4 regions of the Pleionea sp. WD8-19 genome follow, and region 2 is predicted to be linked to each of the others. Evidence: riboswitches for the same ligand, from Rfam matches in the RefSeq annotation. Region 2 holds a riboswitch; each other region holds the start of a gene.

What was found. Region 2 has a riboswitch for cyclic di-GMP ahead of ACTUJY_RS20130 (DUF3718 domain-containing protein). Riboswitches for the same ligand answer to the same signal wherever they lie in the genome.
Region 1: linked by a shared signal. The riboswitch ahead of ACTUJY_RS07850 (hypothetical protein) and the one ahead of ACTUJY_RS20130 (DUF3718 domain-containing protein) in region 2 are both predicted to bind cyclic di-GMP.
Region 3: linked by a shared signal. The riboswitch ahead of ACTUJY_RS06875 (fibronectin type III domain-containing protein) and the one ahead of ACTUJY_RS20130 (DUF3718 domain-containing protein) in region 2 are both predicted to bind cyclic di-GMP.
Region 4: linked by a shared signal. The riboswitch ahead of ACTUJY_RS07950 (HD-GYP domain-containing protein) and the one ahead of ACTUJY_RS20130 (DUF3718 domain-containing protein) in region 2 are both predicted to bind cyclic di-GMP.

Annotation. Positions count from the first base shown of each region.
Region 1 is NZ_JBUZOU010000005.1:89,567-95,175, reverse strand. Features, by position in the region: gene ACTUJY_RS07860 (hypothetical protein) at 1-150, opposite strand, end outside; gene ACTUJY_RS07855 (hypothetical protein) at 566-985, shown strand; gene ACTUJY_RS07850 (hypothetical protein) at 1,057-3,375, opposite strand; cyclic di-GMP riboswitch class I at 3,458-3,547, opposite strand; gene ACTUJY_RS07845 (DUF3592 domain-containing protein) at 3,752-4,396, shown strand; gene ACTUJY_RS07840 (metallophosphoesterase) at 4,393-5,247, shown strand; gene ACTUJY_RS07835 (DUF4097 family beta strand repeat-containing protein) at 5,418-5,609, shown strand, end outside.
Region 2 is NZ_JBUZOU010000028.1:11,194-16,802, reverse strand. Features, by position in the region: gene pepN (aminopeptidase N) at 1-1,835, shown strand, start outside; gene ACTUJY_RS20135 (zinc-ribbon domain-containing protein) at 1,860-2,180, shown strand; cyclic di-GMP riboswitch class I at 2,307-2,409, shown strand; gene ACTUJY_RS20130 (DUF3718 domain-containing protein) at 2,482-2,907, shown strand; gene pyk (pyruvate kinase) at 3,003-4,448, opposite strand; tRNA gene ACTUJY_RS20120 (tRNA-Ala) at 4,797-4,872, shown strand; tRNA gene ACTUJY_RS20115 (tRNA-Glu) at 4,981-5,056, shown strand; gene ACTUJY_RS20110 (MATE family efflux transporter) at 5,384-5,609, opposite strand, start outside.
Region 3 is NZ_JBUZOU010000004.1:229,055-234,663, reverse strand. Features, by position in the region: gene ACTUJY_RS06885 (TonB-dependent receptor plug domain-containing protein) at 1-1,334, shown strand, start outside; gene ACTUJY_RS06880 (carboxypeptidase-like regulatory domain-containing protein) at 1,351-2,502, shown strand; cyclic di-GMP riboswitch class I at 2,676-2,764, shown strand; gene ACTUJY_RS06875 (fibronectin type III domain-containing protein) at 2,841-5,609, shown strand, end outside.
Region 4 is NZ_JBUZOU010000005.1:109,297-114,905, forward strand. Features, by position in the region: gene ilvC (ketol-acid reductoisomerase) at 1-450, shown strand, start outside; gene ACTUJY_RS07940 (acetolactate synthase 3 large subunit) at 571-2,349, shown strand; gene ilvN (acetolactate synthase small subunit) at 2,346-2,846, shown strand; cyclic di-GMP riboswitch class I at 3,020-3,119, shown strand; gene ACTUJY_RS07950 (HD-GYP domain-containing protein) at 3,275-4,576, shown strand; gene ACTUJY_RS07955 (CNNM domain-containing protein) at 4,676-5,609, opposite strand, start outside.

The DNA.
Region 1 (5,609 bases), on a different contig from region 2:
CGAACTTCCGTTAAACGTAAAGATGGCTTTTTCACTACCACCCGCTGAGTGCATGCTCCCACCTCCCGTTACTTTAACGGGTTGACCACAACCGCCTATTACCAACGCACTGGCAATTCCTAGAGTTGTCATTATTCGATTTTTATTCATTGTTACTCCTTACAATTGTTTTATTTGGTTTTTTTGAGCGAGCTTTCGTAAAAATCTCCAGATTACATTCGCCCGGAAGAATTTTATAAAGACGTTGAACACCATCGTCAACTAGAAAAACAGACAGGTGTTTAACGGTTTGACACGAAAGCTGGATAAACTTATTCTCAAAGTTTATTTCGCGTTTTGAGGGCTTTAAATAAAGATTTATTAAAAGAATGTGACTTTAATTATCTCTAATGAAAATTTTTTATGCGCCTTTTAAGCGCAGAGGGTGAGTTTATAAAAAAAATATGAATTAACTTTGTATGAGATATTGTTGGTTTGAAAATATTACTCAGTAATGTTTGGTTCGCCGCAACAATGATTTGAGTCATATTGAGTCAATATTCATTCTTGTTAAGGTGGGGGCGTCATGCAAGCGTTTAGCAAAATGTATATAAGAATTATTTTGGCATTGATTTTTCTTTTGCCAAGTACTGTGGCAGTGCTTTTTTGGGGAACGTTCGGTATTTCTATTTTATTCGAAAGCCCAGGTGGGTTACTTTTAATAACGCTTTATGTACTGCTTCCTTCATATGGATTGTTTTCTGTCTGGTGGCTTGTTTTTAAATTCAATAAAGTTGTGTTCTCTCTCATTCCCGTTGCCATTTTGCTTGGAATTTTATGTGGCCATATCAGTTGGGTGTACTTTTTATTTTCAAGTACCGCGAAATATTTAGGAGGAGGTGATTCGATTGGAATATATTGGATATTGGGAACCGGTCCGGCAATCGCATCATGGCTTATTTTATGGGGGATATTTAAAAAAAGAAATTTAACGAATGAGTTATGAAAATGGGGACATTCTTTTAAAAACTGAGTCAAAAAAAAAGGCGCCTTTCGGCGCCGAGGTCAAAGTAAAGGCTATCCTTGCACTTCTCCGCCAATGACACGTGGAGGGTCTTCTACAACCGGTTTATCACTCCAGTTAATGGATACGGGGGTTATGTCGTCGTTGTTCGGTAATTCTAAATTTGCCGTACTGTCGAGAGATAAGTTATTGGCTGAACACTCGCTTTCATCAACACTTCGTAATCGTTGTTCAACATCAATACCTTTCACCATGTATTGGCCGTCACCCAGTAGTGTGCCATCAGCAAGTGAAAAGAGTGGGCTCCAACGGTTGTTGCCTTGTTGCTCGTGAGGAATGCCCCAAAGTTCGCCAGCTCCACCATAATGCAGCATGAATGATTGTCCGTCATAAGGTGATGGATTGGTTTCATCCGCATTTAAGTCGTTCGCAGTGCTGTGGGTGTAAACAAAGTTCAGTGGTTTATCAAACTCAACAATGTCATTACTGCCTGACTCACTAACGACGGTGGTTTGATTCCAGTGATTGTGGCCCGTTTCCCAAACGTATGAGACTTCGGCGTTCCAAACATCACGTCCGTCGTTCACTTGAGTACCCGATACGAGCATCGCGCCTGAGTGAATTCCCCAGTGGTGTGGGCTGTTTTCACCGACCTGAGCATCTGATGCTAAAGCAACGGAGTTACCTTCTGCATCTTCTAATGTGAGCGTTGAGAAGTTAAACGTATAAGTTGCAGTGGCTTGACCTTGCGACTCTTCTAAATAGGGTGAGTCGTTGTTGTAATTGATTTGATCGCTGGTGATATTGCTTTTTAAACACTGGTGATAACAATCTAACTGTAAACTGTCTGCACCATTGTCTAAATCAGCGAGGCTTCGTACATAGCTTTCTTGATAAACCGTTACTACCGAAGCATCGTGATAGGCATCGTAGTTAACGCCTCCGCCTAAGCTTTGAGACCAGAAGAACATGTGCTCATCAGCTAAGCGATAAGGTTCGATCGGTTCATAGTCGACCATGCCTGCACTGTTTTCAAATCGTTGTGCAATCGCATAGAAGCCTGCCTCTCCAACTTGGTCACCGCTGTTTAACTCAAAGTCGTGAGTGTACTCAACTCTCAGATCACCGTATTCCAAATAGCTGCCTTCAATGTCTTCGAGAGCAATGGTACTTTTGGAACGTTTGATCAGTTTGCCCGGAGCGTGAGTGACATCGTAAGTTGACTCGGTGTCGTCTTCAAAATTTTGACGAACGATTTGAGAAACTTGGCTCATATCGACGTCTTCAGGCAGCCACATTCCCCAGTAGCCGATATGGCCAAAATATCGTTCGCCGTTAACGTCTGCGTAAAATGGGAAGCCGCTGTTCAGCTCTACACGTGAACCGTCGTCACTTTGGTACAAGTTGTATCGCCAAACGTATTGGTCAAACTCGTCACGAGCGAAACACATTTGTGCATCGGCAGTTCCGTCGAGGTTTTCATCTTTACCTCGTAAGTAATAGGTTGGATCATAGGCAACGCTAAATTCTGCGCCGAAATCACCGTGTGGGCTGCTGTGGTGAAACGCGGTTTTCGCAACGCCACTGTCGGCACCCACTGAATCAACCAATATATTGGTTGATTCTGAGAAGGAGAATCCCATTTGATCGGAACCACCTTCGTTAAAGAATAAAATATTGGGGCGGCCATCAGCGTCTAGCGTGGCTTGAATGGTACCATGCATGGTTTCAATTTCATTGCCTTGCATGTCGTAAACGCCTTTCCAGTTCATAACAAACTGACCATAGGGGTTTTCTTCGTCACCCGCAGAATCTATGGTGACTTCTACTAAAATACGCTGCTGATCCATTGGTTCGTCACCGTGCTCACTTTCGGCAGGAACCCAAATTTTAACGATTTGCGGTGCGTCGTTTGACTCTCGCGTAGACTCTATCGTCCAGAGTTGGAATTCTTCACTGTTTCCTGAAGACTGACCGGTATCTTCATCGCTTTCCAAGTCGGTTTCGCAGCGTTCGGTATCAATTAAGGCGGTATAGGTTTCGTTGACAATTTGGTCGGCGCCGGTTTGGCTGACGTAGCACAGAATTTCGTTTACCATGGTTAGTGGTTCCATGGCTTCATCCCAAACATGGATGCGTTTTTCATCGTTGTCAAAATCGCCAGGTGCTTTGTTTGAAGCACGTTTTGATAAGTACCCAGACTCTTCATTAGCCAGTAGGATTGCAATTTCTTTTGGTAACTCAAGTGGAGATACTTTTCCGAGTGGGGGATCGTTAGCAACGACATCTTCTTCGGTAACGGAATCACTGCCACCGCTGCAGGCGGCTAACGCGAGTACAATAGGAGACAAACACCAAAGTTTGTTTTTCATGAGATAGACCTCTACTTAACTATTTATCGAAATAGGGTCCAAATAAAGAGCAGTGTCTGAACAGACGACTGAAGCACGTTTATTTGGCAACCCCGCTGTCATAGGCTTTTGGTGCCCTTAGACCGGTAGCTTTGCGTATCGGAGCTTTCGCTTCGACTTGCCTTTTTCAAATTGTTCAACGAAGTGAACAACGTGAGTGGGTAATACTAGGTGTTGAACAAAAAACAATCAAATATCGATAATTTCTAGAAAACTGTGATTGAGACCATTTTTTTCTTAAAGTGATGAAATCGGTCTCATTTTTAGAGAAATTGGCCGTTTTTAATTTAAATGGTATAAAACACAAATATTTTTATTTCAAATTGATCTGAAAATTATGGAAGTAGGCTTATTCACATTCGGTTTTTTATTGTTGTGTTTGGGAATCGGTATATTAACTTATGCGTTAAATTTTAGGCTTTTTGCACGTGAGACCACCGGAACGGTTGTTGGGTATGCGGTAGGGGGCTCTAAATTTAAAAAGCGTAAGCAAACGAATCGTTCTCTCTTTGCGCCAGTGGTTGAATTTGAGTTTGAAAAAACATACCGGTTTAAGTCACGCTTATCTCAAAATAAAAAACCGTATCAAGTTGGGGAGCGCGTACCCGTACTGTTCATGGAGGATGATCCGCTTAATGCCAAAATAAAAGGCAATGGTGTGATTTCTCTGGGTGTTATTCTTTGTCTCTTAGGAGGCATATGTTTATCGGTAGAGTTTTGGATTTGGGGCTTCAGTTGGATTGGGTTGGCCGTTTCACTGTGTTTTTTACTGATATCATTGACAAAAATTTATTTCGATGCAAAAACAAAGTGGGAAAAACAAAATATTCACGGTATAAGAGCAGCTATTCAGTTTCTAAAGGCAAAAGCTAAGGAAGAAAGAGCAGCACTGTATCAACAAGAGCAGGGTGGTGTGATAGGCTTTCAGTTTGACGAAGACTTGTTTGAATTGGATGAAAACAATAAACGTGATTATCGATGAACAGTTCTAAGCGCTTATTGGGTGTAAAAGCTCATTTTAAATTAGGGCTTGTACTGATTATTTTAATTGGAATGACTTGGTCTTTCTTTATCGAACCGGCATTGCTTACAACGAGTACTTATAAAATCAGTTTACAACGTCTGCCAAAACAGTGCCCTGAAATATCGATTGCGATACTATCCGATCTCCATGTTGGTTCTCCCTTTCAAGATATCACACGTCTCCGGAAAATAGTTCAGAAAACCAACGCAATGAAGCCTGACATGATTGTTTTGCCAGGAGACTTTATGACGACAGAAGTTCTTGGAGGCGAAACGATACCACCCGAAGAAATCGTTACCGAATTGGAACATTTGCACGCACCTTTAGGCGTATTTGCGGTGTTGGGAAATCACGACTGGTGGTATGACGGACCGCGCGTTATTGCGGCTTTTGAGCAGTCGAAGATTCATTTGCTAGAAGATAAGTCAGCTGTGATCCGCCAATCTGAATGTGAATTTTATCTGGTTGGTATCAGCGATTACTGGGAAGCGCCGCATAATGTTCGTAAAGCATTACGCGATGTTCCGAATAATAGTTTTATCGTCGCTTTTACACATAACCCAGATGTATTTCCAGAGCTTCCGCGGTCTGTAGACTTCACTATCGCCGGGCATACTCACGGAGGCCAAGTCAACATACCTTTCATTGGACGCCCCATTGTTCCTTCAGCTTACGGCGAACGCTATGCGTATGGACATATTGTTCAAGACAATAAACATTTACTGGTGAGTAGCGGTATTGGCACCAGTATTCTTCCGGTACGGTTTCGCGTTTGGCCAGAAATTACGTTGGTAACCATAACTCGATAGACCGCAATAAAAATGCGACTTGGTGAGATTTTTCGGTTTTTCGTCAATTTCGCTAAATGATTTAAACCTTTTGTTCTTGAACGCCGTCTAAACGCGTTAATTGAGTCAATTATTCGCTGGCATGATGATTGCCTTGTTGTGTCTGAAATAATGAATACAGGATAAAAACGATGAACTTCAAATACTCAAATTTTATAATGACGTTAATTCTTGGAACGCTTATCTCAGGTGTTCCAGTATTTGCATTCGATGTTGAAGAAAAGCGCACTCTCTCCAAAAATGCAGAGTCACTCAAACGATTTACGATCGATGCAGGTGCGGGTTTTCTGGTCGTGACTGGTGAAAAAGGCTTGAGAACCGTA
Region 2 (5,609 bases):
TTGCTGTCGGTGATTTCAACATGGGGGCGATGGAGAATAAAGGGTTAAATATTTTTAATACGAAATATGTCTTAGCGAATCCGAAAACAGCAACCGATCAGGATTTTGAAAACATCGAGAGTGTTATCGGTCACGAGTATTTCCATAATTGGACGGGCAATCGCGTAACCTGTCGTGACTGGTTCCAACTCAGTTTAAAAGAAGGTTTAACGGTTTTTCGCGATCAACAATTTACTGAAGATATGCGTTCGCGTGCGGTAAAGCGCATCGATGATGTCAAAGTGATCCGCAGCTTTCAGTTTGCCGAAGATGCGGGTCCCATGGCACATCCAATTCGGCCAGAATCTTATATAGAAATGAATAATTTTTATACGGTTACGGTTTACAACAAAGGTGCAGAAGTTATTCGCATGCTGCATACACTGTTGGGTGAAGAGGGCTTTCAAAAAGGAATGGCATTGTATTTTGAGCGTCACGATGGCAGTGCTGCAACGTGCGATGATTTTACTGCAGCAATGGCGGATGCTAATCGGTTCGATTTGGAGTTGTTTAAACGCTGGTATTCCCAAGCGGGAACGCCCGAGTTAAACGTACACAGTGAATATTTGGAAAAAGTACGGCAGTTAAAGTTAACGTTTAAGCAAACCCCCGGCCACGACTCAGCAAAACAACCGTTTTATATTCCCGTTAAATTAGGGCTAGTGGGAAGCCGTGGTAAAAGTTTAAGCTTTTCGATGAACGAGTCGGATACAGACGTAGAAGAAGCGTTAATTGTGGTAAAAGAAGAGCATCAGGAAGTCACTTTATATAATGTGAATGAAGCATGTGTGCCATCATTACTTCGTGATTTTTCAGCACCTGTAAAATTAGTGACGAACTTGACACAAAATGAATTTGCCTTGTTGTTCGCGCATGATCAAAACACATATACCCGATGGGATGCAGGACAAACGTTAATGGAACAATTTTTGGTAACACGAGACGATCAGTTATTACCTTTGATCGAATCAGCGTTTACTCATATTTTGAATGACGAAAAGCTGGATAGTGCATTTAAAGCGCGAGCACTGTCTTTGCCAGAGATTAAATCGGTTTTCGAAAGTCATTGGAAAGTGGGAATTGAGCAATTAGTTGATCAACACCGAAAGCTACGGACGCACTTAGCACAAAAGCTGAGCGCTCATTGGCTAACCTGTTATCAGTCGCTTCAGATTCATGGAGAGCAAAGTTTAGAACAGTCGGCCATTGCCAATCGCGCATTGAAAAACCTGGCACTGCATTATTTATCCATTGCTGATGAAGGAAGTTCAGCGCTGGTACAAAAGCAGTTTGAAAGTGCACAGTTAATGACCGATGAGTTAGCGGCTTTTCGTGTAGCGGTTCATGCTGACCTCAGTAATGCAAATACTATTAAGAAATCGTTTTATGAAAAGTGGAAAGACGAAGCCTTAGTGATGGACAAATGGTTAATGGTACAATCGACCTCAGACAATGAGTCGGTCATCGATACCATTCAGTCATTAAGTGAACACCCGGTATTTTCCATTAAAAATCCGAACAAAGTGCGAGCCCTTTACTCCAGTTTTGCATCATTAAACTTCGCGCAATTTCATCATGCTTCGGGAAATGGCTATCGACTGATCACCGATATTATTGATAAGCTCGACAGTATTAATGCACAGGTCTCAGCTAATTTGGCGAAACAGTTTGCGTGTTTAAAAAAGTTGGATGCGCAACGTCAATCCATTGTTCGGCAACAGCTTACTGAAATAAAAAATAAGCCTGGGCTGTCGAAAGACGTGTACGAAGTAGTGAGTAAAACTCTAGAGTCCTGATCGTTTTGTTATAGGGGTGAATCAATGGCCATTGTTAAATGTCCGGAATGTCGTAAACCAATTTCTGATAAAGCTGTAATTTGCAGTCATTGTGGGTACGCTACCAAAAGTGCGAGCGAAGAAGATTTACAACGAGCGGCTCGTATTATCCGGCTTAAAAAAACACAGCGATTGCAAATGTTGGTGTACTCATCGATGTTGTTGTTTATCGCCGGAGTGCTCTTTATGTACTTTGGGCAGCAGAAAGGGTCTCAGTTGTATTTGATTTTAGGGTATGGCGGCATTGGGCTTGGTGGAATAGGGTACTTATTTGGTCGTTTGAAAACGTTAGCGTTGAAACGATAGTAAGGTATAAAATTGCTATTAAAGCAATGATATAGAGCTTTTTGTTAAAGCAACTTCTATTCGTGATTGAAAAACAGCCAAAAAAGACTTGCGTTGGCGCCTGATTCCATTAAAATGCGCCCAGATTCTTGATAAGGGCAACCTGAAGTGAAAAGTTCAGGGCGCAAAGCTACCGGTCTAAGGGCAGAATAGTGAAAATTATTTCGTCTATGACAGCGGGGTTACCGGGATCAGGTCTTCGTAACCTTAAACGGTAGGCTCTTATCTCCTCGAAATAACCTTTTATTTTTTGGAGATTTCCATGAAAAAACTCTTCGCAACTCTTTCAATTATTCTGCTTTCTAATTTTGCTTTGGCTAGTTCCGATGAATTTGCTCGACTTTCTGATTCAATTTGCGAATACATTAAAAATGATGACCGAACCAGTATCCGCAAAAAGTTAAAGTCTGCGAATCTTGAATTGCGAAATGTTTATACTGGCCTGGTTTGCCAGCCTAGCGAGCAGTTCCCTGGAGGCTCACTGTTAAGAGCAGCGACTTATTACGGCTCTCTCGATGTATCTTCTTTCATCATCAAAAAAATCAGTAAAGACGATTTGAATTACCAAGAGCATGACGGCATCAGTACATTTCAATGGGCGAAAGATGCTGTGAGTTCAGGCTCAGTCCCTAACGCAGCTAATACACAAAATATTGTTGGGCAAATGGAAGAGCGTATTGCAGGTTAGTTGAAATCTGACTTGAAATAGCCGCTTAGCGAATCTCAGGGAGCTTTAACGTTGTGGTTAATGCTTCCTGAGGAATAAAACAGATCGACGAATACCTATATAACGTTACCAACACGAACAATCTTCATCGCATTGGTACCGCCTAAAATTCCCATATGATCGCCTTTGGTTAGCAATACTAAATCGCCGTCTTCAACAATACGTCGCTTTTTTAATTCTTCAACCGCTAATCGATTCACGTCGTGGCGGGCTAATACAGCAGGATTAAACGGAATGGCTTCTACACCACGGTACAGGGCCATGCGCCTTTGCGTATCGACGCGTGGTGTAAGCGCATAAATTGGCATACCCGAGCGGATCCGTGACATCCACAATGCAGTGGCACCCGATTCTGTTAAACAGCAAATCGCCTTTACGCCTTTTAAGTGGTTCGCCGTGTACATGGTTGCCATGGCAATCGCCTCATCAACACGGTCAAACTCGTCGAGCATCCGATGCTTTGAAATTTGGGTGACTTTTTGCTTCTCGGCGCCCTGACAGGCGCGAGCCATGGCTTCAACCACACGAATAGGGTGAGCACCGGTTGCTGTTTCGGCGGATAACATAACAGCGTCAGTACCATCCAAAACTGCATTGGCCACATCGAACACCTCAGCACGTGTTGGAATGGCGTTGGTTATCATGGACTCCATCATTTGAGTTGCGGTGATCACCACGCGATCGAGCGTACGCGCTCGTGCAATGATTTTCTTTTGTACGCCAATCAACTCAGCATCGCCAATTTCGACACCCAGATCGCCGCGAGCAACCATAACAGCAGAAGAGGCTAGGATAATGTCATCCAGTATTTCTTCGGACTGAACCACTTCAGCTCGTTCAATTTTAGCAACGATGCCGGCGTTACTGCCTGCATCGTTTAACATTTGTTGTGCGTGCTCAATATCTTCAGCGCTACGAGGAAAGGATACCGCGAGATAGTCCACATTCATTGACGCAGCAAGCTTTATGTCTTCCGCGTCTTTTTCAGTCAATGCTGGCGCTGATAATCCACCGCCTTTTTTATTAATGCCTTTGTTATTGCTTAATACGCCACCAATGACCACTCGGGTTTCAACGCGCGATCCTTTAATATGTGTAATTTCCAACTCAACACGACCATCGTCTAGTAACAAGACATCTCCGGGCTGACAGTCGTTTGGCAGTTCTTTGTAATCAATTCCGACTTCTTGATTGTTACCTGAGTTTGAGTCAAGACTTGCATCGAGACAAAAGCGTTCGCCATTTTTCAATTCGATTTTTCCGTCGATAAAGCGCGCGATCCGAATTTTAGGGCCTTGCAAATCACCCAAAACCGCAACTTCGATTCCCATCTCTTTCGATACTTTGCGGACTAATTCGGTGCGGCGAAGGTGATCTTCGGCTGAACCGTGCGAAAAGTTCATTCGAACAACATTTGCGCCTGCTTTAAACAGTGCTTTAAGTGATTCTTCATTATCCGTTGCCGGCCCTAAAGTCGTAACTATTTTGGTTCGCTTAAACACGATACTCACTATCCTCGAAGGTTAACCATTGATTTTCATCTTTAGTGTAGACCAGTGGCGTGACACTGTAGCTACGCGTATGTGTAGGTATTGGGTCTTGTATTGGTTTGATGTTGAGCCCAGGAAGGGAAGCAGGGGCTCAACAATAATTCTTTTTATGCCCTTAAAGATAACATTTTCGGCTTTTGATCCAAAGCGCTTTATTGCATATGCGTCATGAAAAATTAAAATAAAGAAATTGCGCTAACGTTTTGATGTATAACAAATAATCAACTATTAGACTGCAGAAAAATTTAAACTTTTGTGTTGACAGCATGAAGTTGGCTCATTACAATGCGCCTCCAATTTGGGGCTATAGCTCAGCTGGGAGAGCGCTACAATGGCATTGTAGAGGTCAGCGGTTCGATCCCGCTTAGCTCCACCAAGTTTCAAGTGTTTATGTTAGGTTGAACACTGAATGGTGTCGGTGAGAACAGGGTTCGAACGAGTTGTTGTATCCCCCGTTTAGCTTCACCAAGTTTAAGAAGGTTTAGTCCCCTTCGTCTAGAGGCCTAGGACACCGCCCTTTCACGGCGGTAACAGGGGTTCGAATCCCCTAGGGGACGCCAAATAAAAAAGCCCAGCTTTTGTGAGCTGGGCTTTTTTATTTGGTAATCACTAGCTGCTTCAAACCCACAATAGTTCAGGGTTCGATAAATTTGTCAGGAACAAATTTAAACATCGCCGAAGGGGTGGATAAGTAATTGCTCCAGCATTACTTGCATACACTACATCCATGTAGATAACGGCAGGAGGCCCGGAATAATCCCCTTATTAGGAGACTTCCAACACTGACGAGTTCATACGTCATAGCATGATTCTATCGCTAACTTTGAGCTCCAGCGCAGGAGCGATGGGAACTAAAAAAATTACCTGATGAGTAAAACTAATCCTGCCTATACTCGACGGACTCTTAGCCACCATCGCAAAAACAATAAAGCGGCGGCAGAACTCAAGCCGACAATAATACCTATCCAATAACCGCTGGCACCATAACCGGATACCTCTGCCAGATAATAGCCCACTGGAAAACCCAACAACCAATAAGCAATAGCTGAAATTACCATGGGTATCTTGGTATCTTTCAGTCCTCGCAATGCCCCACTTAAAGAAACCTGAGTC
Region 3 (5,609 bases), on a different contig from region 2:
TCGCACTGAGCTTTAATCATTCACAGATTTTGAGTGAACCGCTGGTCAGTCACCTTGGCATCGTGACAGAACCAGGTCAAACCATTAAAGAAACGACGTTGGATCGGCTAGCACTGCAGCTCGAAAATAACATTTCGAACATCGCGAAATACAACACGCGCCTGTACTGGGTAGCCAACGAATCGAAATTGTTTGGCCAGAGCCAACCTCCGCAAATCTATTCTGACGAAGATCAAGATGGGCTCAACGAGGCCTTTTTGTCCGGCATTATCGAAAACTTTCACCACCAAACCGTCAGCCTTGGGTTGGAATTTAACCTCAACTTACAACTCCATAAAAAGCACGAAACGTTGTTAGGGTTCGTGTTTGATGAAACACGACTTCGAAAAGCCTCAAAAGTGGCGAATGTGTCTTTGGCAAATCGAGGTCCGACCGCAGTATTTCCAGCGCAAGATATGACGTCTCAATTCATCGCACCGGGAATTCGGCGAGAATTCACCGCACTTTTTTTGCAGGATCAATGGTATTACAGCGACAACAGCAGTTTTACTTTTGGGTTACGATTTGGCGATTACAGCGACTTTGGCTCAACAACCACACCGAGGATCAGTTGGGTGTACCGTTGGAACAATAATTTTTACAGCAAGCTGCTTTACGGAGAAGCCTTTAAACCTCCCGCGTTTGCACAATTGTTTGATGCCACACCGACACAATCGGCCTTGCGCATGCGTGGTAACCAAAACTTAGAGCCCACGGAAATTCGTACCACAGAGTTTCAACTCGGCTATATCATCAGTCGCGATCTGGTCACTTCGTTCACTCTGTACGACAACCACACCAGCAACGAAATTTTCTTTAACGCCACGCCTGGTATCGAACAATGGCAAAATACCGGCGCGCGCGATGGCAAAGGAGTGGAGCTAGAATTACGAGGAGCCGCTTTGGGTCTTCAAGACTTCTATATCAATTACGCATATCAACAAGTGACGGGTGTTGCACAAGGGGCCGGTGCCGATATTCACTCACCACGACAGATTAAATTGGGTGGCCAATGGGTGTTGAACGATCATCATGCTCTGCAATTTAATGGCTCCTGGTTTGGCTCTCCAACAAGAGAAAATACAGACCGGCGCGTGCCCATTGACGAGTACACATTACTATCACTGTCTTGGCATCAAAAGGGCCTATTTTTACCCGATTTGAATTCGGAGCTGACCATTACCAACTTATTGAATGAATCGGGCCGATACCCAACCGAACAGGCTTTAGGACTGCGCGATGATTTGCCAATTGAAGGCCGAAGTTGGCGTTGGCTGCTGAATTACCGCTTTTAGCGAGGACGATTCCATCATGAAAAACCCCATTTACTTTGTCTCCGTTGCCTTTTTCTTTTTGATAGTAAGTGCCTGCAAAGACACTCAGTTTATAATCACCAACGAAGGAGCGATCAGTGACGCCATTACCGAAGCCAATATTGCTGGCACAGTAACCGATAGAACCGGTGCCGCCATGCCCGGTGTGGTGGTAGCAACCATTCCTTACAATCGCGATTTTACGGTGGATGCCAACGGACGCAAAGCGGTGGATCAGATCGTTACCGATGCCAACGGCGAGTATGTGATCAGCGATCTTCCTAAGGGCAGTTATCGCTTGTTGTTCCTAGCCAGTGGCTACAGTCGAGTAGTCATTTCCATCGGTGAAATTGACTTTCAGGAACAAAATTTGGTGAGTGACCGAATCGTAAAAAATGCCGTTTTGCCGATTTATCCGGCATTGAACGATGGCGACTTACCCGCGGTTGCCCTGTTCGATCCGGAAGATAAAAAACGCATGACCGAACTGCTCACCACATACGGCATGCGCTACCAATCGGTGGTGGGAGAGCTCAATCAACTGGACGCCAACAATTACAACCTACTGGTGATAGGACTTGAAGCAACTATCTACAGTGAATTCGATGAACTGGTGGACAATGCGGCAGTAATCGATCAATTTCTCGCAGATGGTGGCAATATCTTCATCGGGCAACTGAACGACTTTAGTGTTGAAGGCGTACCCATGCCATTTCTTACTGGTGATCAACAATTTGCTCTTCATACCGAAGATGCGCCTTTCAACGACTTTTTTACCGGTGTGATTCAGGACAGTTCGCATCCGTTATTGACTGGTGTCGACTTTAACAACTGGGAGTTTATTGAACCCGGGCAACAGCAAGTGAAACAAAACGTTGTGTTCGATGCGGCGCTCGCCAGCTCTATTGAAAACAGTGCCAACTGGCAAATATTAGTAACCACGCCTGCGGAAGACTTTACCAGCGGTTCCGGTACGGTTTTGGCCGAAACCGATGTGATCATCGCAGAATACACCGACCCACGCAGTGGCGCGCGTATTATTCTTAATCAAGCGGCTTTTTTTCAAGCCAGTTTTGGCGACTTAACGGATCCTAATGCCACACGTTTGACCAGTAATGTGATTCAGTATATGAAGAATTTAAACTTATAAAAGATTTCTTTTATATAGCTAAAAACGATAGAAAATTTAATATTGTCACTAGATGACGTTATTTAATCCAAATTGCTATATCGCATTCTTTGAATAATCACTCAAGCTTTTCTAGGCTTAACCGATAACACTATTAATGTTCCGAGTGTTGTTGTGCATAACACTTGGGAATGTGTTGATAAAGGCAAACTGCTCGAAAGAGCAGGACGCAAAACTACCGGTCTAAGGGCAAAATAACGTCTAAGACAGCGGGGTCGCCAACCAGTAAAGCTTTTTAATAAAAAGCTTTTTCTTCTTGCGCGTTCCCAGCCTGCCCGGACCTATCCAGGAGACGCGTAATGCGACATTGCAGGTTCCAACTGGCTCATTGTTTTCGCAATAGTTTATTCCTCTTTTTACTCCTCGCTGGCATCGCGCACGCCGCCACCATCAGTGGTGTGATCCGAGATCAGTCCGGCAACCCCATTGAGGGTGCTTCAATCAATTTGTTTGAAGTGAATGGCAATAATCTGACACAAGTGGGAAGTTTGCAGAAAGTAGGGGCGGATGGCGCGTTCAGCTGGACCGTAAGCGATGGTAACTACTTACTGCGAAGTTTCTTTTTTGCGAGCGATGTGAATTTAACCGGCGAACCACATCATGCCGTGCGATTTACCGAAGATTTCGCGGTAACCGGCGATACCGTTCGCAATATTGAATACGACTTTGTATTGCTCTCAGGAACAGTCACCGATAGCAATGCCTTACCGGTAGCCGGCGTTGAAGTACAAACCTCTAAATCCTGGAGCGGACCCGAACAAGGTAGCGACGGCCACCTTTCACAAACCACGGTTATCCACCAAAACGGCTCTACAATTACTGACAGTAACGGGCATTACCAAATGTTACTGTTCACCACAGCTGACTGCATAGCCGCCGGAGCCGCTGATTGCCTGTACGACATTAGCTTTATCGCACCCGATGGCAGTGGTTTTATTAGCGGCAACGAAATTGATTATGCGGTGAATAGTGCCCAAACCTTGAATAAAACGCTGGATTTCGCCGACCCAGAACCTGCAAATTTGGTTGCAGGCCCCTACATTTCTCAAATAACCGATGTTTCAGCGCTGGTTGAATGGTATACCGATAAACCCGCTGACAGCGAAGTCGAAGTGGTTGGCGGTAATACATTCAGTTCAACCCAATTGACGCGCCGACACAGCATCACGTTAACCGGACTAACCGCCAACACCAGCTATTCATTGATCATTCGCTCCAAAGATGAAAACAATACGCCTTCAACCCCCATCAATGCGGGCGTAACCACCACAAACAGCCCTGATTCATCGGCCCCTGTTTTCACACAGCATCTGTCGGTCAATGCCATCAATCACGATCGCTTTACTCTGAGCTTCTGTGCCAACGAGTCGGTAAGTGGTTACTTTACTGTAGCCGGTATCGATTATACTGTTGGGAGTGCTAGCAATTGCCATGAGCAAGAATTTAATGGCCTCACCGCCGATACCGAATATCTGGTCTCGGCTCGAATCACTGACTTGGCCGGTAATGGTCCTGTTTACAGTCAGCAATTTACCGTCACCACACGAGCATTTTCTGATACAGAAGCGCCGCAAATTGTTTTCGGACCCGTCGTCTCCGATATCACCGGCTCCTCAGCACTGGTCACCTGGATCACCGACGAAGCTGCCGACAGTGGTATTTCCTACAACAATGGCAGCAGCTACCGAGTGGTAGAAGACAATCGTCAGGTTCGTTATCACACCTTTGCTTTAACCGGGTTAACCAATAACAGCTCTTACAGTTTGAGCGTGTCGTCCAGCGATGCTTTTGGTAATGGACCTTCAACATCCGCCGTTATCACTTTTCAAACACTCGGCCAAAGCGACACCCAGGCTCCACTGATTATTGGTCGGCCTATGGTGGAAGATGTGCAAGCTTCCAGTGCCTCCATTCGCTGGCAAACCGATGAAGCGGCAACCACCGTGGTTCGATTTGGTTTGAGTGCAGGCAATCTTGATCAATTGGTCAGTAACAACCAATTGCACAGCGACCACCAGATTTCTCTCAGTCAGCTAACAGCCAGTACAACCTACTTTTTCCAAGCCGAGTCCACCGATTTAAGTGGTAACACGACAACCAGTCAAGAGCTCTCGTTCACCACAGCCGCAAGCAGTCAAACGTTGCCAACCATCACTGCGGGTCCAGTTGTGGAACAAACCACAGCTAACAGCATTACCATCGCTTGGAACACCAACGTCAACGCCGACAGTCGTCTGGTTTGTGAATCCACCGATGCCATTGCTGAAGTCAGTCGCAATGCGTTCACCAAGCAACACCGGTTAACCTTGGCGGGGTTGAGCCTGGCCACCGGTTACCGTTGCAGCGTTTTTTCAACCGATATCAATGGCTTTTTTGTCAGTAAAGTGATTTCCACCATCACCAGTGAAGAGGTTGATACCACGGCACCAGAGTGTATCAGCGAGCCCCTAGTGGATGCTTATATTGATCGCGCCGAAATCAGTTGGCAAGCGAGCGAGTTGAGCAGTGCGCTGATTCAATATCGAGAGCAGGGCAGCAGTAACTGGCAACAGAAAAGTCGCGACGCTCTCAAGTCAGATGGTTTTGTTTTGTTAACCGGGCTGGCAGCCGAAACCACCTACGAACAGCAAATCACGTTAACCGACGCATCAGGCAATAGTGGTCAATGTGCTTTGAGTGAATTTACTACCGGAACCGAGCCAACACCAGTGCCCGTATTTACCGTGCAGCCGTATATCACGGATATCACAGAAACATCCGCTGCAGTAAACTGGAGCACCGAAAAGCCGAGCAGTGCCATTGTCCACTATGGATTAACCAGTGGCGCACTGGATCGGTCTGAGTCGGTCTCGGAATTTAAAACCAATCACCAAGTGACACTCAACGGCTTAGACAGCAACACCACCTATTTCGTCGCGGTTGATGCCTTTAATTCTGAAGGACAAATGACCACCAGTAATGAGGTCAGTTTCACCACATTAGCCATTCCGGAACCTGCACCTCCGAAGATCATTGCCGGCCCTTGGGTGAAAAACATCACCGATGTTTCCGCTGTAGTGGAATGGACA
Region 4 (5,609 bases), on a different contig from region 2:
CCTGCAAGCGATGAGTTTATCGATGAGCAAAGCTACTTTGATAAAGGCATTTTGTTGGTTGCTTTCGTTAAAGCAGGCGTTGAACTGGCATTCGATTTAATGGTTGAAGCCGGGATTTTGCCCGAATCGGCTTATTACGAATCGCTGCACGAAACACCTCTGATAGCGAATACCATTGCCAGAAAACGTCTATACGAAATGAACGTCGTCATTTCCGATACGGCAGAGTATGGCAATTATTTGTTTGCTCATGCGGCAGTGCCACTATTGCGTGAAGCATTCATGCCCAATATAAAAACCGATGTGATTGGAAAAGGTTTGGATTTATCCAGCTACTCGGTCGATAACAAATTGTTAGTAGCCGTTAATGAAAAAATTCGCAATCATCCGGTTGAAGTGATCGGAAAAACTTTACGCGCTTATATGACGGATATGAAAGCCGTCGTATAAGAATAAAAATTTCAGTTGCTCAACATCCCTGTTGTGTAGTTGCTAGCGAGCCTGCCCTTCGCAGTTTGAGGGGCCTTTTTTGATCACGAGTCAAAACAAACAGCTTTTCCGGAATAAAACGTGACCGAACAAATCAGTAAAACGGAGTTCCAATCGAGCAATAAAGTAATAGCCCCTTTATTATCGGGTGCCGAAATGGTGGTTCAAACACTCATTGATCTCAATGTGAAGTTTGTATTTGGTTACCCTGGCGGTGCTGTACTTGATATTTACGACGCTTTATTTGCGCCGGAAAATGACCAACAACTCAAACATATTTTGGTACGCCACGAACAAGCCGCGGTTCACGCCGCAGATGGTTATGCTCGCGCTACTGGTGATGTCGGCACGGTTTTGGTCACCTCCGGGCCAGGTGCAACCAATACCATTACCGGTATTGCAACAGCGTATATGGATTCGGTTCCTTTGGTTGTTCTTTCTGGCCAAGTGCCTACTTCTGTGATCGGTGAAGATGCTTTTCAGGAAACCGATATGGTGGGGTGTTCTCGTCCCATCGTAAAACACAGTTTTCTTTGTACAAAAACCGAAGACATTCCCTCCACCATTGCAAAAGCCTACCACATTGCGAAAACCGGTCGCCCTGGTCCAGTAGTGGTTGACCTTCCGAAAGATATTGTTAACCCAAAACATAAAGTACACTACCAATTGCCGAAACGCTTAAAATTACGATCGTACAATCCAACACTGAAAGGTCACCCTAGACAAATTAAAAAAGCCATATTGGCGTTTACCGATGCGAAACGCCCAATTTTTTATATTGGCGGTGGTGTTGTCGCAGCGAATGCAAGTGCGGCACTCACTCAATTAGCAGAACGATTAGACGTTCCGGTAACCAGCACTTTAATGGGACTGGGCGCATTTCCAGGTGACCATCCGCAATTTTTAGGTATGTTAGGCATGCATGGCACGTTAGAAGCCAATAAAGCCATGGGCAACGCCGATTTAATTGTTTGCTTTGGTGCGCGCTTTGACGACAGGGTTACTAACAATCCGAAAACTTTTTGTCAGAATGCAACCATCATTCACGTGGATATTGATCCGGCTTCCATTTCCAAAACCATATTTGCACACATTCCCATTGTCGGCTCTTGCGATGTAGTGATAAAGCAATTTTCCGATTTAATGGATCGTGCCGACTTGCAGCATAACCCTACCGCAATGAAAAATTGGTGGAAGCAAATCAATCGATGGCGTGAGCAAAAGTGCCTGAGTTATGACAAAAGTCATTCAGTAATCAAACCGCAGCATGTGATTGAAACGCTATACCGTGTGACGAATGGTAATGCCTACATTACTTCGGATGTAGGGCAGCACCAAATGTTCAGCGCGCTTTATTACCCTTTTAAAAAGCCAAGGCAATGGATTAACTCCGGCGGACTCGGCACAATGGGTTTTGGTTTACCTGCCGCAATGGGCGTAAAGTTGGCGTTTCCCGAAAGCGATGTCATTTGCGTTACCGGTGATGGTTCCATTCAAATGAACATTCAGGAACTCTCAACGTGTTTGCAATACAATATTCCAATCAAAATTTTATCGCTGAACAATTCCGCTTTGGGTATGGTTCGCCAATGGCAAGATATGATTTACGATGGCCGTCATTCCCACTCTTATATGGAATCCTTACCCGACTTTGTCAAACTGGCCGAAGCCTATGGTCATATTGGAAAAAGCGTCGAAAACTTTAACGACCTGGAAGATGTGCTAGTACAAGCTCTGGCCATGAAAGATCGATTAGTTTTTATTGACGTGAAAGTCGATCAAAAAGAGCACGTTTATCCCATGCAAATTAAAGGCGGCGCTATCGACGAAATGTGGTTAAAAAGTGGAGTAAAAGCGTGAAGCGAATATTAACCATATTGATGGAAAACGAGCCCGGCGCCCTTTCTCGTATTACCGGACTATTTTCTCAACGCGGATACAACATTGACAGTTTAAGCGTTGCCAAAACGGAAGACCCTACCCTTTCAAGACTTACCATTACAACTTCTGGCGATGAAAAAATTCTGGAACAAATAACCAAACAGGTGAATAAGCTCATTGATGTGTTACGGGTAATGAACATTACTGAAAAAGAACACCTGGAGCGCGAATTGATGTTAGTGAAAGTACAAGCACTGTCTTCACAAGTACGTTCCGAAATAAAACGCACGGCAGATATTTTTCGCGCGCATATTATTGATGTTTGCAGTCACAGTTACACGGTTCAGATGGTAGGTCCACCAAAAAAGAATAAAGCTTTCATTGCTGCTATGCAGGAAGAAACCGAAATTTTAGAAGTGGTTCGTTCGGGCACCTTGGGCATACTTCGCGGAAAAAAAGCACTCAGGAGTGCATGAATCAATGCTTTGAATTTGAGAGCTGAGTCACACTTTAAAGCAATACCATAATCCAACTATACGACTTACCAATTTATTGCTTATTTAACAATAGGTTAGAGAATATGTACAAGTGTACAACTTAATAATACCACTTGCACATCTCACAAAGAGAACCTAAACTCAGAAGTAACGTTAGACAAAGGCTACCCCGACGAAAGTCTGGGCACGCAAAGCTACCGGTCTAAGGGTTGTGGCTCTTGAGTTCACACCTACGACGGCGGAGTTACCGGGACGTTTGTTTCACCTCCCTCCTCTGCAAGTCGGTCCGGATTCTGACGGCTGACAGAGGTCAAACCTTCCTCTCAACCGTTTACCGAATCCTTCGACTGATACTCGGGATTGAAGCAATCGCCCTTTTATTGTGTATGTAAAGTGCGAGAGTCGTCATGCGTAAAGTGATCACAACACATAAACTTGATGTGAACCAGTTACAGCTGGGAATGTACGTATCACGTCTCGATATTCCTTGGAGTGAAACCGATTATAGTTTAAAAGGTTTTTACATTGAATCGCGCAAAGATTTGGAAAAACTCAGCAGTTATTGTCAACATGTTTACATTGATGTAAAGCGAACGTTTGAACACTCTTCCTTAATACTTCAACAACCCAGCGACGAAGACTCTACCGAAATCAAGATAAAAAGTCGTCACTGGCATCAACAATGCAATCATCATTACACAAAGTCTTCCGCATTTGAGCAAGAATTAAAGCAAACCAGTGAACTTCTCGACTATGGGTTTATGGTTTTGAAAGAACTGGCTCAAGATGCAAGGTGCATTTCACCCACTCAGATTAAACAAGTGGATGAGGTCAGTCATTCTATTACGCAGTCGATTATTCGAAACTCCGATGCCTTACTCTGGATGACAAAAGTACATAACGACAATAAAAAAGTTTACGATCACGGTTTAAGAGCAAGTGTTTGGGCTGCTCTTCTGGCTAAAAATTTAAGACTTGCACCAGACAAAATAAATGCGTTAACACAAGCCATCATGTTATCGGGCGTTGGTAAAGCCAAGCTTACACAACAAGACTGGTATGATTACGATGGCATTCACTTAACAAAAGCGTATCGCAGCTACGTTCCTTTAACACTGCATGCGGTTCAGCACTCGAAAATTGAACCTAAAGTATTAACCACCATCAAATACATGACTGCTCGACTCACCGACTTTGAAAAAGAATCTGTCGATAAGAAACGACGCAGTATTCCTTTGTTGTCACAAATCGCCGGACTGGTAGAGTCTTTTGAACTATTAACCAACCCCATGTTTCCAAACGCCAAAAACTCAGTATCCGTTGCTTTTTCTCAAATTTATATGCAACGTGGCGTCTTGTTTGATGAAGTGTTAGTGGATGCATTAATCAAGTCACTGGGAATTTACCCCGTAGGTACATTGGTCGAGCTAAGCGATCACTATAAAGGCATTGTGATTGAACAAAACCCTTCTCAAAGATTGCAGGCCAAAGTTGTGTTAACCCATGATCCGGAGCTCAATCCACTCGATAATCCTCAGATTATTCAACTGGGCAAGGGTAAATTGAAAAACACCGTTATCATAGCTGAGCAAACAGGCTTACGCGTTCATGAAAGTCTGATGCGTGTTATCAATAAAAAAGTTCAGAAGCACTTATTAGGTCGTGCGGGTTATTATTTGGGAAGTTTACGCAGTAAATTGGCCTTTTAACTCAACATAACTTGGCTTAATTTTAGCGACATTTTAACCAACTAAACTAAAAGGTGTATTTTGAAACCGTTGCTTCGTAATACACCCTAAAGTATGCACCTATGATGGTTCCGATGAGCCTTCAGCGACATCAGGTTCGTGCAATTTCAAGCCGACTCGCATTGCGCGCTTTTTCCACTGCCGCCGGGCTAAATGCTGCATATCTTCTATAGTGTCCACTTCGTCCATGATTTCCTGACCAAGTAATGTTTCGAAAATATCTTCTAATGTAACCAGACCGACCAACCCGCCGTATTCGTCAACGAGAACGGAAATGTGCTCACGTCGATCCATTAATTGATCAAATAATGATTTCACTGAGGTTGTGTCCAGAACCACCAACAGTTCTCGTTTAATGCTGGTTAATGTTTTTTCAAGATTTCCTTTGGCGGCTTCCAGCAGCACATCCGTTTTCAATACGTAACCCGTGATATCTTCTGCATGACGATTGTAAACAGGAAAGCGAGAAAAGTGTTTGTTCTCCAGTATTGAGACTAACTCCCCAATATTCTTATTTTGATCCAATGAAACAACGACTGGCCTTGGAGTCATTACGTCTTTCGCTTGTAGCGATTCAAAGAACACCAGGTTTTTGAACGTTAACGCCTCTTTTTCTTCAAATACGCCTTGTTCCAAGCCTCGATCTGCCATAGCCGCAAACTCTTCCCGCGTGAAACTGATGCTATGGCCACCTTTACCCATTGCTCCGGTTATTTTTTGGCAAAACCACACCAAAGGCGCCAAAACGATTATCATTATTTGTAACAATTTTGTTGCAGGATAGGTTAGGTGACGCCAATAACGCGCGCCTAATGTTTTAGGAATAATTTCAGAAAAAACCAAAATTAAAAAAGTAAGTACCGCGGAAGTGATACTCAAATAAGCATTACCAAAAACCACTTGCGATTGAGCACCGACACCCGCAGCACCAACGGTATGAGCAATGGTATTTAAGCTAAGAATGGTCGCCAACGGCTTATCGATATCGGCTTTC